2 regions of the Paenibacillus sp. FSL K6-4396 genome follow, and region 2 is predicted to be linked to the other one. Evidence: predicted binding sites of a transcription regulator. Region 2 holds the regulator's gene; the other holds the start of a gene.
What was found. Region 2 encodes Rex, which represses fermentation and respiration genes when NADH is low (regulators of the CRP and FNR family bind a similar motif). Its sites were predicted from a motif close to TTGTGAAATATTTCACAA; they were not measured.
Positions count from the first base shown of each region.

Region 1: a site for Rex is predicted at 5,289-5,306, ahead of pflB (formate C-acetyltransferase). Genes of this name have one in related genera too.

Region 1 is NZ_JBBOCR010000001.1:4,706,610-4,714,407, reverse strand. Features, by position in the region: gene MHB85_RS20725 (hypothetical protein) at 1-601, shown strand, start outside; gene MHB85_RS20720 (Crp/Fnr family transcriptional regulator) at 689-1,405, opposite strand; gene adhE (bifunctional acetaldehyde-CoA/alcohol dehydrogenase) at 1,836-4,448, shown strand; gene pflB (formate C-acetyltransferase) at 5,389-7,647, shown strand; gene pflA (pyruvate formate-lyase-activating protein) at 7,737-7,798, shown strand, end outside.
Region 2 is NZ_JBBOCR010000001.1:4,377,726-4,385,523, forward strand. Features, by position in the region: gene MHB85_RS18865 (hypothetical protein) at 1-514, opposite strand, end outside; gene MHB85_RS18870 (cell wall elongation regulator TseB-like domain-containing protein) at 815-1,345, opposite strand; gene MHB85_RS18875 (amidohydrolase) at 1,364-2,692, opposite strand; gene MHB85_RS18880 (redox-sensing transcriptional repressor Rex) at 2,679-3,332, opposite strand; gene dinG (ATP-dependent DNA helicase DinG) at 3,551-6,412, opposite strand; gene MHB85_RS18890 (tetratricopeptide repeat protein) at 6,554-7,201, opposite strand; gene panD (aspartate 1-decarboxylase) at 7,295-7,678, opposite strand; gene panC (pantoate--beta-alanine ligase) at 7,671-7,798, opposite strand, start outside.

The sequences.
Region 1 (7,798 bases), 330 kb from region 2:
AGCGAATACAATCACAGTGGCTGTAGATGGCAGTACGTTTTTGCCTGATGCAACAAAGTCCATTAAGCGAGATTTTAGTGAGGGTTTGACACTCAAAAAAGCATTACTCAATAGCGGACTGGTCGATTTTACGGCAGATGGCAAACGGATTCAATCCGTCGGTGAAGTTTCTCTGGATTCTTCGCTTAGCTGGGCTGTCAAATTGAATGGCAAGGATATTGAGCAGGAAGATTGGGACATGGAACTTCATGCCAAAGATGAAGTGATCATTTACGTGAAAGCCGCTGACAGTGAGGGGGATGGCGTTGCATATCAGACAACGTTACTCAAGGTTAGCGGTGGAAACATTATGCCAACCCTTAATCGTCAATATGCCGGCGTCTACGTTCAAGAGTGCACAGTTCGTGATGTGTTGAAGTCCAGCGGCATTGTAAGAATGTCGGAGAATAACAAATTTGTTGTTTCGGTCGAGAATGTTACGCCTCGTATGAATGAGCGATGGGTCATTATGGTGAATGACAAAGAATTAATGGAAAATGGTCTGGACATGAAATTGAATCCACGTGATGCGGTAAAGCTTGAATTGACCAATGCATCCTAAGTATACCAAGAAGCCCAATCTCTTTTTAGAGAACTGGGCTTTTTTTCATTAAATATATAAGCAACATCCGATTAGCATAGTCAAATATTAAATACGACAGATCTCGTTCGGGCAAAGTTCACAGTGACAGATTCCTTGCAGCATCTTCAGATCTTTGATGACAATCATGCCATTGTCATATTCAATCCCATCTTTCTTACGCAGGTCGCTTAACATGCGGTTTACACTTTCACGAGTGGCTCCAATCATATTGGACAGGTCCGTGTGGGTAATTTTTTTGTGAATAATGACATGCTCTCCATGCGGCTCACCATACGAATTCGACAACCGAATGAGGGTGGAGCAAAGTGCACCCGGTTTGCCATATAACATGAGATCCCGGAATTTGGTCTGTGTCAACCGGTGGTGGATGCCCATCCATTTCATAAAGTCGATCGCAAAGTCACAATGCTGGCAGATTAACATCTCCAGGTCTTTATGCTCCAGTACACCGATCTCACTATCCTCCAGCACTTCCGCTGAGAAGCTGTGTTTAGAGCCAAAAAAGGGATCAGCCTGCCCAATCATATCACCGGACTGATACATGTACATGATTAGTTCCTTGCCTTCATCCGTGGATTTGGTGATCTGTGCACGGCCCCGTTTCATATAATAAAGTTTGTCAGAGACGTCTCCTTCCCAGTACAGATGTGTACCTTCCGGATAGGTTCTATCTTTCATGGTAACCAGCAAATGGTTGAAATTCGCTTCCGAGAAACAATTGGTATTGCCGCGCTTTTCCAGTACAGTTGTTAGTTCTGTCATAAGTCTATCTCCCCTTTATGTCCATCGGACGACCTTCTGTAGTTTCCAGTAGTCTCCGAGGTTTGCCGCAAACCGTTGCCGTCCTGATCAGGGTCATCTCGGCCGGGAGGAAGGACGGTACAAATTGCGGTGGTTCAATTTTTAAGTTCAGTATATACCTAATCTTACCGTTTGAGGGGGAAGGAAAGGGGGCAAAAATGACGAAATTTCAAACATTGTGATAAAATTCACTTTTAGTGGAGAGGATGAATTTTACAGCCCTATATTTTAAATAGGAAGTGAAAATGGTCGTATGAAGGACACTACAAAACTTAAATTAAATTTGTTATACTTTGTGAAAAAAATCACATAATTAAGTTTATTGTCATGTTACGATGTGAATGTAAACGAGAGAGACAAACTAATACGAACCTTTAGGAGGATGAGGGAGATGGCTGTAAAGAACGAAGTCGCCCCAGCAAAAGAACCGACAGCAGGTCAGTATATTCAAACGTTAATCGACAAAGCGAATAAAGCACACGCCGCATTCATGAAGATGGACCAGAAGCAGATTGACCGGATTGTGCAAGCGATGGCGCTTGCGGGTCTGGATAAACACATGATGCTCGCCAAGATGGCCGTAGAAGAAACAGGCCGCGGAGTGTATGAGGATAAAATCACCAAAAATATATTTGCAACAGAATATGTGTACCACAGCATCAAGTATGACAAAACCGTAGGTGTGATTGAAGATAACGAGTATGAAAGCTTCCAGAAAATTGCGGAGCCGGTCGGCATTATCATGGGGATTACACCAGTTACCAATCCAACATCAACGACGATGTTTAAAGCATTGATTTCCATCAAGACGCGTAACCCGATCATCTTTGGTTTCCACCCATCTGCACAGAATTGTAGCCGGGAAGCTGCCAAAATCCTGCTGGAAGCGGCTGTGAAACATGGTGCACCAGCAGATTGTATTCAATGGATTGATGATCCTTCCATGGATCGTACAAACGAACTGATGAATCACAATGATGTGGCTCTCATTCTGGCAACAGGCGGATCAGGCATGGTACGTGCAGCGTACAGCTGTGGTAAACCTGCACTGGGCGTAGGACCAGGTAACGTACCTTGTTTCATCGAGAAAAGCGCGGATATCAATCAGGCAGTAACGGATTTGATCCTGTCCAAGTCTTTCGACAACGGCATGATCTGTGCTTCCGAGCAAGCGGTCATCATTGAAGAACCGATCTTTGATCAAGTGAAGAAAAAAATGATTGCAAATGGCTGTTACTTTGTTAACAAAGATGAAGCAGCAAAATTGACAGCAGGTGCGATTAATGCCGAGAAATGTGCGGTGAACCCGGCGATTGTTGGTCAATCTGCGGTGAGCATTGCGAAGTTGTGCGGAATTGAAGTTCCAGCAGGCACCAAAATTCTCGTGGCCGAGATTGAAGGGGTAGGTACGAAATTCCCATTGTCGGCTGAGAAATTAAGTCCGGTACTCGCTTGTTACAAAGTTAAAACGGCAGCAGAGGGAATTGAACGTGCAGCAGAAGTGGTTGCTTTTGGCGGCATGGGTCACTCCTCGGTTATCCATTCCACAAATGAAGAAGTGATTGGCAAATTCGCAGATCGTCTGCAAACTGGACGGATTATTGTGAACTCACCATCCACACACGGTGCCATCGGGGATATCTACAACACAAATATGCCATCATTGACACTGGGATGCGGATCATACGGACGTAACTCGACTTCTTCTAACGTAACCGCTGTGAACTTAATCAATGTGAAAAGGGTGGCTCGCCGTACCGTGAATATGCAATGGTTCAAAGTGCCGAACAAAGTCTACTTCGAAAAAGGGGCAACACAGTATCTTGCCAAAATGCCTGATATCACACGTGTGGCGATTATTACGGATGCCATGATGGTGAAACTTGGATATGTTGAAAAGGTAGAACACTATCTGCGTCAACGCCAAATGCCAGTAGCGATCGAAGTATTCTCCGATGTTGAGCCAGATCCATCCACAACAACAGTAGATCGCGGAACCGAAATGATGCGCCGCTTCCAACCAGACTGCATTATCGCACTCGGCGGTGGATCACCGATGGATGCTGCCAAAGCCATGTGGTTGTTCTATGAATATCCAGACACGGACTTCAACGATCTGAAACAAAAATTCATGGATATCCGCAAACGGATCTACAAATATCCACGTCTCGGCGTAAAAGCGAAATTTGTAGCGATCCCAACCACATCAGGTACAGGTTCTGAAGTAACATCGTTCGCGGTTATTACGGATAAAAATCAAGGTAACACCAAATATCCATTGGCAGATTATGAGCTGACACCAGACGTAGCGATTGTCGATCCGGAGTTCGTATACTCCCTGCCTAGAACAGCCGTTGCCGATACAGGTATGGACGTACTGACTCATGCGATTGAAGCTTATGTATCTGTTATGGCAAATGATTACACGGATGGACTTGCGATCAAAGCAATCCAACTGGTATTCCAATACCTGGAGCAATCTGCGCTGCAAGGAGATAAACTGGCTCGTGAGAAAATGCATAATGCTTCCACCATTGCCGGTATGGCGTTTGCCAACGCATTCCTGGGCATTAACCACAGCTTGGCGCATAAATGGGGCGGTCAGTACCACACCGCACACGGACGCACCAATGCGATCCTGATGCCGCACGTCATTCGTTACAACGCGAAAAAACCGACCAAATTTGCATCGTTCCCGAAATATTCGCACTTTATAGCGGATGAGCGGTATGCCGAAATTGCCCGGATTCTGGGATTGCCTGCACGTACAACAGAAGAAGGCGTAACCAGTCTTATCAATGCCATTCGCAAACTGAACAAAACATTGGGCATTGAAGAATCGTTCCAGGAAATCGGATTTGATGCCAAAGACTTTGAAGCACATGTAGATTATCTGGCTGACCGTGCCTTCGAAGACCAATGTACAACCGCCAATCCGAAGTTGCCGTTGGTAACTGAACTGGCTGATGTATACCGCAACGCTTTCTACGGAAAGTTTGAATAACAAATCTAGAACGAAGCGTGCCTTACGGCAAGAAGATCAGGGTTCCCCGAGAGGGGAGCCCCGATTGCCGTCTTACACACAATAACGAGAGGGCAGAAAAATAGGAGAGCAAAGCACCTGTTTTTCAGGTTTTATTCTAAGATTTAGTTTGCTCCGAGCATAGAGGAGCAAAGGGTTCTAAAGAGGTGGCATGGAATCCGTGAGGTGGCTGTTTGAGCCAGATGTTCACACAATAACGGAGAGGGCAGAAAAACAGAAGAGCGAAGCACCTGTTTTTCAGGAAATGATCAAAGTCCTTGTTTGCTCCGAGCATAGAGGAGCAAAGGGTTCTAAAGAGGTGGCATGGAATCCGTGAGGTGGCTGTTTGAGCCAGATGTTCACACAATAACGGAGAGGGCAGAAAAACAGAAGAGCGAAGCACCTGTTTTTCAGGAAATGATCAAAGTCCTTGTTTGCTCCGAGTTTAAGGGAGCAATGGTCCTAAAGAGGTTACACGGAATCCGTGATGAGGTTGTTTGATCCAGATGTTCACACAATAACGGAGAGGGCAGAAAAAACTGAAGATGCGGAGCGTTCGCCTTTATCCCCGGATTTTCCCCTTTGAAAAATAAAATCGAAAAAATCCGGGGATAACAGCGATCGGAAGTTGTTCTGCCCGCGCAGTGGCTAAGTGTGAATTTACAGGGTTCATTGGGACACAGCGCAGGTGGAGTGAGTTAGTTCACTGACTTTGTGACAAAAATCACAGATGATGAAAGCCCCAAGTCGTATACTGAAAATGTAAGAAAAACATTCATTCCGCGGTTCCGGTTCCCAAGTAGAGAGAACATGTTCCGGTTTATGTGAAACAATTCACATTAATCGCGGCTCTGGGCACACAATGATACGAATGAAGCAAGATGTTATGTGTCCAGAAATCCAAATTAGTGGAGGGATTACGATGTCGGTGATTGAAAAAGATGTCAAACAACAAACAGGCTGGAGAAACTTTACCAAAGGAACATGGACCAAATCCGTAGACGTGAATGATTTTCTGGCACACAACTTGTCTCCGTATTACGGTGATGAAGCGTTCCTCGCAGATGCAACCCAGAATACCAAAGAATTGTGGGAGATCGTATCTGATCTGACCAAAAAAGAACGGGATAACGGCGGTGTCCTTGACGTTGATGTGAACACACCAGCGACTATTGTTTCTCACCAACCAGGTTATCTGGATCAATCCAAAGAGCAGATTGTCGGCGTTCAGACCGATGCTCCGTTCAAACGTTCCATTCAACCAACAGGCGGAATCCGGATGATGATTGATGCATGTGAAGCATACGGCTTCGAATTGCCTCAAGGCGTCATTGATATATTTACGAACATTCGCAAAACACATAACCAAGGTGTATTCGATGCTTATACTTCCGATATGCGTGCAGCGCGAAAAGCAGGGATTATCACAGGTCTGCCAGATGCTTACGGCCGTGGCCGGATCATCGGTGACTATCGTCGTGTAGCTTTGTACGGGGTAGACTTCCTGATTCGTAACAAAAAAGGCGAATTGAACGCACTCGAAGTTGATGTCATTGATGAAGATGTCATTCGTCTGCGGGAAGAATTGTCTGAACAGATTCGTGCATTGCAAGAATTGAAACAATTGGGCGATATGCACGGGTTCGATATTTCCTTACCAGCGACAACAGCAAAAGAAGCGTTCCAATGGTTGTACTTCGGTTATCTCGCTGCGATCAAAGAACAGAACGGTGCTGCGATGTCACTGGGACGTGTATCTTCTTTCCTGGATATCTACATTGAACGTGACCTGCAAGAGGGCATTTTGTCCGAAGAACAGGCTCAGGAATTGGTTGACCATTTTGTAATGAAACTGCGGATTGTCAAATTCCTGCGTACACCGGATTACAACGAACTGTTCAGTGGAGATCCAACATGGGTGACTGAGTCCATCGGTGGTATGTCAGTGAATGGTGAAACACGCGTAACCAAAAACAGCTTCCGTTTCCTGCATACACTGCACAACCTGGGTCCTGCACCAGAACCGAACCTGACTGTACTTTGGTCCACGAAACTTCCAGAAGCTTTCAAAGATTATTGCAGTAAAGTATCCATTGAAACCAGCTCAATCCAGTATGAAAATGATGATCTGATGCGTCCAATCTATGGTGACGATTACGGTATTGCATGCTGTGTATCGGCTATGAAGATCGGGAAACAAATGCAATTCTTCGGCGCTCGTGCCAACTTGGCAAAAGCTCTCCTGTATGCGATCAACGGTGGTCGTGACGAGAAATCCGGAGCACAAGTTGGACCTGAGTATCCTGCCATCACTAGCGAAGTGCTGGATTACAATGAGGTTATGAAACGCTTCAAACCAATGATGGAGTGGCTGGCGAAACTGTATATGAACACCCTCAACGTCATTCACTACATGCACGATAAATACAGCTATGAGCGTATCGAAATGGCATTACATGACCGTGACATTGTACGTACGATGGCTTGTGGTATCGCCGGTCTCTCGGTTACAGCAGATTCACTGAGTGCAATCAAATATGCCAAAGTAAAACCAATTCGTAACGAACAAGGCATCGCCGTTGATTTTGAAATCGAAGGAGACTTCCCTTGTTACGGTAACAATGAAGACAGCGTAGACAGCATTGCTGTTGAACTGGTCGAGAACTTCATGGGCATGATTCGCAAGCACAAAGCTTACCGTAACGCAGTTCCAACACAATCCGTTCTGACGATCACTTCCAACGTGGTATATGGTAAGAAAACAGGGACTACACCGGATGGTCGTAAAGCAGGTGAACCATTTGCTCCAGGTGCGAACCCAATGCATGGTCGTGACAAAAAAGGTGCACTGGCATCCCTTGGCTCTGTAGCCAAATTACCTTATGAACACAGTCTTGACGGAATTTCCAATACCTTCTCCATCGTGCCAAAAGCATTGGGTAAAGAGGAGACTACACGTAAATCCAATCTGACTGCGATGATGGATGGTTACTTCGGTCAAAACGCTCATCACCTGAACGTTAACGTATTTGATCGTCAGCAATTGATTGATGCGATGGATCACCCGGAAAACTATCCACAACTGACTATACGGGTATCTGGATATGCTGTTAACTTCATTAAATTAACTCGTGAACAACAGTTGGATGTCATCAACCGTACGTTCCATGGTTCGATGTAGATAATTTGCAAGTAGAAGACCGCTAGAGCAAGACATTCCAACTCATATTAAACGCACAGCGGATGCGGATACAGAAAGGAAGAGGCAGCATGGTTAACGGACATATTCATTCACTCGAAACTTTCGGGACGGTTGACGGCCCAGGCATCCG
Region 2 (7,798 bases):
ACACTCCTATCTGACCGGGCACACGCGGCAGAATAATAAACTTGCTGGCATCTCCGTCACTGAGACTGACATATACATTGTTGTCATCCATAGCTGTATTCACTTTAATCCCGTTCGTCGCCATCTTCGACAACGTTGGTGTAATCTCGGTGTACTGCTTGTTCTCCATCGCCTGGGCTACGGTAAACATGGCATCACCCCACCAGTTCTCAAGCGCCTCGTTGGAATGATCCACAACATCCAGCTTTAACGAGCGTGAACCAATCACCGTCTGTCCTTCTTTGTGAATATATTGTACCAGTCTGCCCAAATCAACATCCGGTTGCAGATCCAGTTTCAATTGTACGTCATTGCGGTTAATAGTTAATTGAACGTCATTGACTCCATCGTACTGGGTTACCATTTTTTCAATCGGATTCTGCACAACCACCTGACGATATACAAACCAACCTCCAAACAACACAACGGCTGAAATGACGGCAGTTAAAGCAATAGGCAATACTTTTAGCTTCAAGTGAATTACCCCTCCCAGATTTTGGCCCAACCTACTGGCTTATTGGTATATACGAATATGTGCACATTGACTCCTGCGATAATTTCGACAGGATTATTTGTTTTGAATGTAACTTTGAGTACATAACTGAGTATATCACATCGTATATACATTTTCGAAGGCGAAAATATGAATAAATTATTAATTTTAACTATTTAAATCAAAAATGTTTACAGGCAACACAAAGAACCGGTTCAGTCGGATATCCGTCTGCCGGTTCTTTCATTTCTCTAATTCTCTAGTTATGTCACTCTATTTGTACTAGCTGTTCGGGAGTGTGTAGACCAGGTCCACCTGTTCTCCATTGCTAAAACGATAAAAGCGATAGTGGTTATGCGTACCGTCTTTATAATACACTTGCCACACATATATTCCATTCACAACTCCGGGCATGATTCGTTTAATCTCGCCGGCAGGAACTTCAGAACTGAAGCGATTGCGGATCTGCGCTTCGGACATGCCATTCTGCAGCAGCTCACTGTGTACAGCGTTTGCACCCTTAGCCGGTTCATTGTTTGCATCGAATTTAACCCAGACCATAACATCCTGGTTATCCTTATTTTTGCCGATCAGGGTCCAGTAGATGTTGTCTGAGCCTTCTTTATCTCCCCAGATGTACTTGCGCAATTCATCATAGGATGTAATGCCCAGTTGCTTCTGTGCTGCCTGTATAGCGAGAGCTTCTTCCTTACGCTGGTCCTGCGTGACATAGACGTAATAACGCTGAAGTCCAAACAGAATCAGAACCAGTGCAAGCAGCGAAATCCATATCCACTTCTTTTTTTTCTTCAAAAGTCGAACTTCCTTTCCCTATGATGCTCTGTCCTGCAATTTACGAGCAAGCAGACCATCAAATGCCAATTGAGCCTCACGCAAAATGCGTTCTTCATCCAGCGTCAGACATTCGCCGTGTTTGACCACTTGTTTTCCATCCACCCATACGTGCTCAACATCTTTGGCAGAAGCCGAGTAGATCGTATGTGAGATCAGGTCTGTATGTGGATAGAAATGTGCCTGTTCAATGTCAAGAGCGATAAAATCAGCCTTCATGCCGACCTCAAGTGCTCCGGTATTGTTCAAGAAAATGGATTTGGCACCGTATGACGTTCCGAGGAGTAACGCTTCGCCTGCTGGCACAGCCGTCGGGTCACCAGATACACCTTTGTGGATCAATGCAGCCAGTCTCATTTCCTCGAACATATCCAGGTTGTTGTTGCTTGCCGGTCCGTCTGTTCCGAGTGACACGGTAACTCCTGCTTTCAGTAACGCTGGTACCCGCGCAACACCGGAAGCAAGTTTCAGGTTACTTCCCGGGTTATGGGATACAGCCACATCATGACGGGCCAGAATCTCAATCTCTTCGTCATTCAGATGCACAGCATGTGCAACCAGGGATGGACGTGAGAAAAAGCCCAGTTTCTCCAGATGTGCCACAGGACGCAGTCCATAATCAGCCACGTTCTGCTCCACTTCACGAAGCGTTTCAGACATATGTGTATGGAGAGGAAGGTTCAGGTCGTTCGCGACCTGCACAAGCTTCTCTATGTAGTCAGGAGGGCATGTATATGGGGCGTGTGGCGAGATTACAGTTGTAATGCGACCATCTGCCTGTCCATTCCACTCACGTGCAAACGCTGCCGACTCCTCCAGTTTCCGCAGTTGCTCTTCTTCCGAGCACAGCCCGATTACACCACGTGCCAGTGCTGCTCTAACGCCGGATTGCTCCACAACTTTGGCAACTTGATCCATGTGATCGTACATGTCCAGGAAAGCTGTAGTTCCGCCTTTCAACATTTCAAGCACCGATAGCGAAGTTCCCCAATATACGTCTTGTGAAGTCATTTTCGCTTCCATCGGCCACATTTTTTCCTGCAACCATACTTGCAACGCAAGATCATCTCCGTGCCCTCTGAGCAACGACATTGCTGCATGACCATGCGTATTGATCAGACCCGGCAGGAAGAACAGTCCTTTTCCATCCACTTTGGTACAATTTTTGTCTCCATCCGGCAATGTCTCACCAATATGCACAATCTTGTCATCCTCGACAACCATGTATCCTTGAACCACGTTCCATGTTGTGCCACCTTCATTAACGGCAAATTTGCCGTTGTGAATTACCCATCTATTTGTTGTCATCTTCCTCGTCGTCCTTTCCAGTCTCCAAGTAATAGGCCAAACTAAGCAGATCCGTTGTAAAGTCAGCATGGTGAATGCGGATATGCGGCGGTGTTTTTAGAATGGTTGGTGCAAAATTAAGAATCGCTTCGATTCCGGATTCAATAAGCTGATCGGCTACATTTTGGGCTTCCGTATCCGGAACCGTGATAATTCCGATGCGGATGTTTTCTGTTTTAACCGCTTCCGTCAATTCATTCATTGGTTTTACCGTCAAACTGTTAATTTGACTACCAATCTTCGGTCCATATGCATCAAATACAGCAACAATCTTCATGTTGTCTTTCAGATATGCATTGTAGTTGGACAAGGCTTGACCGAGATTACCCGCTCCTACCAGAGCTACATTAATTTGCTGATCGATTTTGAGAATGTGACGAATTTTCTCGATCAAATAGGATACATCATACCCGATCCCTTTACGACCAAAATCACCGAAGTAAGCCAGGTCTTTACGAATTTGGGCCGGATTCAGATCCAGCCTCTGTCCAAGCTCTTGAGAAGAAACAGTAGCCACCTCACGCTGATGTAACTCGTTCAAATAACGCAAGTATACAGGCAGACGTCGTACCACCGCTTCCGAAATTTTATCCGATTTCATTCTTGCTCCCCCTTACCAAGGCCACGATAAAATAATAGATGAAAAGATGAGCATTCTGTATAAACTCAAAGATAAACATGACATTTTATACAGAATGCTCCTTGTAATTTAGGTTATAAGTTCTTACGTGCAACTGCTTTAATCGGATACGGAAATATCTAATAAAGTTTAACGCCAAACGATAGTCTCATGCAATGATATAACGAACAAAACAACCATTATTCTTGTTCATTAACAGGTTTTTCTAACCACTCGGTAATTCGTGGAACCATTTGCTCCGTGAGCATATGCTCCATTTTGGGACCAGGTAATGAATATAAAAAGAATTTACCATAGTACGCTTCAATCACCCGTGTATCATAAACAATGACAATTCCTCTGTCCTTCGCTGTACGCACCAACCGGCCAAATCCCTGCTTGAAACGAATGACCGCTTGCGGCACGGACAGTTTCATGAATGGATTTTTCTTCTGTTCCTGAAGCAACTCACTCTTGGCTTCCACCAACGGATGATTCGGTGGCTGGAAAGGCAGTCGCACAATAGCGAGACAGGTTAGCGCCTCTCCCGGGATATCTACACCCTCCCAGAAGCTGCTTGTACCCAGAAGTACCGTAGCTTTGGCATCTTGGAACCTGCGAGTCAGCTTAGAGCGGCTTCCACTGTCAACGCCTTGCCCAAGCAACGAGATGTCGTTACCAGATAGCGCCTCCTTCAGCGGATCATAGACCTGTCGCAACATCTTGTATGAAGTAAACAGAACCATCATGCGTCCACGCGTGGCAATTGCCGTCTCTGCAAGTGATTGCACCAGCATATTAACAAAGTGCGCATCACCCACACTACCCTTCACACTCGGGAAATCACGCGGAATCACCAGAAGTGCCTGATCGCGATAGTTGAAAGGTGATGGCAGCATCGACGTTAACAACCGATTATTCTCGGAAGCTTCCTGCAAGCCAAGCTGTTCAATCATGAACTGGAATGATTTATCTACCGAAAGCGTAGCCGATGTAAGCACAACACTTTTCTTTTTATCAAAAAATAAATCCTTAAGTTGTGCACTGACATCTACAGGTACAGCATACAGCTGGAGAGATTTGCTGCGGAATTGACCACTGGCTTCCATCCAGTACACCGTTTTGGCATCATCCATACGCATGAAGAAACGCAGATTCTCCTTCAATGTGGTCAGATCTTTCAGCAATCCTGTAATGTCCGTAATCAGACTATCCGATTGATAATCATCCTGATCCTCTTTCACTTCAAGCAGCAATTTGTCCCCTTTGCGAACCAAATCGCCCAGAGTCACATAGATCTGGTTCTCCAGATCCTGCAACTCCTGCCATTTTGCAGGTTTCTGAGAAGCTTTCAGACGCAGGGAAAATTGCCCCGTCTCTCCCGGTGAAGCATCACTTCGTTCAGGCAACAGACCGAACAAGGCATCACTCATACGATCCCACAGCTCCTTAACTTCAAGAGCGAGCGGGAACATCTGATCCACCATGGAACCCCATTGCACCGAATTTTCATGCCCGGATAACTGCGAACGAAGCATAGGCAGCTGTCCATTACGACTGTCTTTAAACAGGCGGGTCAGTGTATGAACCAAGGTGAAATATTTCATATGCATTCCAAGATGTTTACCAGCGACATCCTCCAGATGATGTGCTTCATCGATCACAAGACTCTCATAGGCTGGCAGCAGCTGATGCGCGGCTTTCACATCCGTAAATAATTTGGAGTGATTGGTGATTACAATATCAGACAACCCGGCCTCATGTTTGGCACGATGGTAGAAACATTTGCGGAACCATGGACATGATCTTCCCAGACAAGACTCAGATTCGCTCTGTACCGTCTCCCAGAAGTCCCCTCCGCGTCCGCTAAGGTTAAGTTCCTCATCATCTCCGGTTTCGGTCTGCGTAAGCCAGACAATCATCTGAGCAGCTGTGAAATAATCCTCTTTAGGTGTGGCGAATTCACGTTTATTGATTTTGTGTTCAAATTTGCGCAGGCACAGGTAATGTCCACGCCCTTTGAATACAGCAGCCTTAAACGGGAACGGAACCACTTGAGTCAGCATCGGAATGTCCCGCTCTCTCAATTGCTCCTGCAGGTTGATTGTATGCGTGCTGACCATAACTTTCTGTTCTTGCTTCACACTTTCGTAAATAGCAGGCAAGAGATAACCCAGAGATTTACCAGTGCCTGTTCCTGCTTCGATCAAGAGATGTTTCTCTTCATCCAGGGCTTGCCTTACACTGCTGAACATCTGAGTCTGCGCTTCACGCTCTTCGTAATGATCCAGCGTATCCTTCAGGTTCTCCCGAACCTGGTCCATAAACTGTTCGAAGCTTACACTATCGAGGGGGTTAGCCTCCCGCTCATCGCGTGGTGCACCTATATCAGTCCAATCACTTACATTAAGAGCAAGCTGACGATAATAGGTATGTCCGTCCAGATCCTGAATCGGCTCTGCTTCCTTCTCACTGCGCATTCCGTCCAAAAACCAACCCAAGTCACTGTCTTCTGGTGCAAACAGATCACTGAGGCGCTGAATCGTTATGAGCGGTAATTCCTTTAACTCATCCAGACATTTGAGCAGCACATAGGCTGTCGCCAGTGCATCACTGTCTGCCTGGTGAGGGCGATCATGTTGAAATCCAAATTCGGAAGACACATAACCAAGTTGATAAGAACCCAGTGATGGGAATGTAATCTTCAGAAAATCAATCGTGTCCAGAATGCGGCCAGTGAACGGCAAATACCCGCAACGGTCAAGAGCATTCTGCAAAAAGTGAAAATCAAAAGCGACGTTGTGTCCAACAAGCACCACATCATTAAGCAGCGGAACCATCTCCATCATCATCTCTTCAAGTGAAGGAGCGTCCGCCACATCTTCATCGGTAATACCCGTCAACCCCGAAATAAACGGGGGAATCGGTACACCAGGGTTCACATAAGAACTATATATTTGAGTTATGCTGTAGTCATGATCTATGATGGCAAGTCCGGCCTGTATAATCTCACCGTCGGACTGCGTGCCGGTTGTTTCGAAATCCAATACGGCAAATTTCATTGCAATGTACGGTCCCTTCCATTCCAGTCTATGTTACAGCATAGCAAAAAAAAGGGGATTTGAAAATTAACTGACAAAAAAGCGGTGTCCCCGCCGCTATGCCAAAGGAGGGAACACCGTTTTTTGTCGCCGAATTCCCGCTTAATGAAGGGTCGTCAGCTGATTAGCATATTGCAATTTTCCCCTGTTCAACCTGCAAGCTTCCATGTTGTACAGTGGTTCGGTCAATGTCGGGTCATACTGAAGGGCCTGTGCAAAGAGTGAGCATGCAGCTTCGGGATTCGCAAGCTTGGCTTGAATACAGCCCAGGGCGTTACATACAAGCCCTTTTAATCGAGGAGAACCCTTAAGGTACATGATCTGCTGCAAATGTGTCCCGGCTTCCGCCATTTGTTCCAGATTCAGATACGCGAGCGCCAGGTAAAAACGTGTCAATGCACTCTCCGGATGGTCGGTCACAACCCGGGAGAACTGCATGATCGCCTGCGGATACATCTGTAATTTGAAATAGCCCTGACCTCGACTGAAACATTCCAGATGGAGTTCAGGCAGAGCAGTAACAGCTTCCTGTTCCGGTTCAAGGGAAGTAGGCTTATCCATCTCCCGCTCCCTCACCTGGCTCATCTTTTCTTCAAACATCAGCCATTCATCCAGCATTCCGTCACTCATCCGCTTAAGCAAATTCCACTTTTGCAGCAATTCCTGTTTGTTTAGGCCTTCAGCGGAAGGATAGCTCTTGATAATTTCATCTAACATGTCGTTCATTTCTGCGAAAACATGCTGGAACATCGATGCATCCCCACCCTTGAAAAAATGGATTAGTGCAGTGACCTGTACTCATTTTTTGCTTCAAGGGCCGATTTCATTCTCCTTACCAGTCGATTACATAATTGTTGCGTGGACTTCCTGTTTCATTGTTTGTACAGGTTTATTCTGTCCATCTACAAACACAACGGTTGGTTTGTGAGTATTTGCCTCTTCTTGCGACATCATGGCGTAAGAAATGATAATGACGTTATCTCCAGGCTGCACCAGACGTGCAGCTGCGCCGTTAAGACATATGACCCCGCTTCCGCGTGGTCCTGGAATCACATAAGTTTCCAGACGTGCACCATTGTTGTTGTTCACGATTTGCACTTTTTCGTTTTCCATCAAGTCGGATGTTTCCATCAAATCTTCATCTATGGTAATGCTACCCACATAGTTCAAGTTGGCTTCCGTTACCGTAGCCCGGTGAATTTTGGATTTCATCAGTGTTCTAAACATGGGACAGTACCTCCGATTTTTGCAACCTTATATTGTCAATCAATCTTGTTTTTCCGAATTTCACCGCAAGTGCAATGAGCAGATCATCACGTCCTTGAACTTCTTCCTGATCTGCGAGCG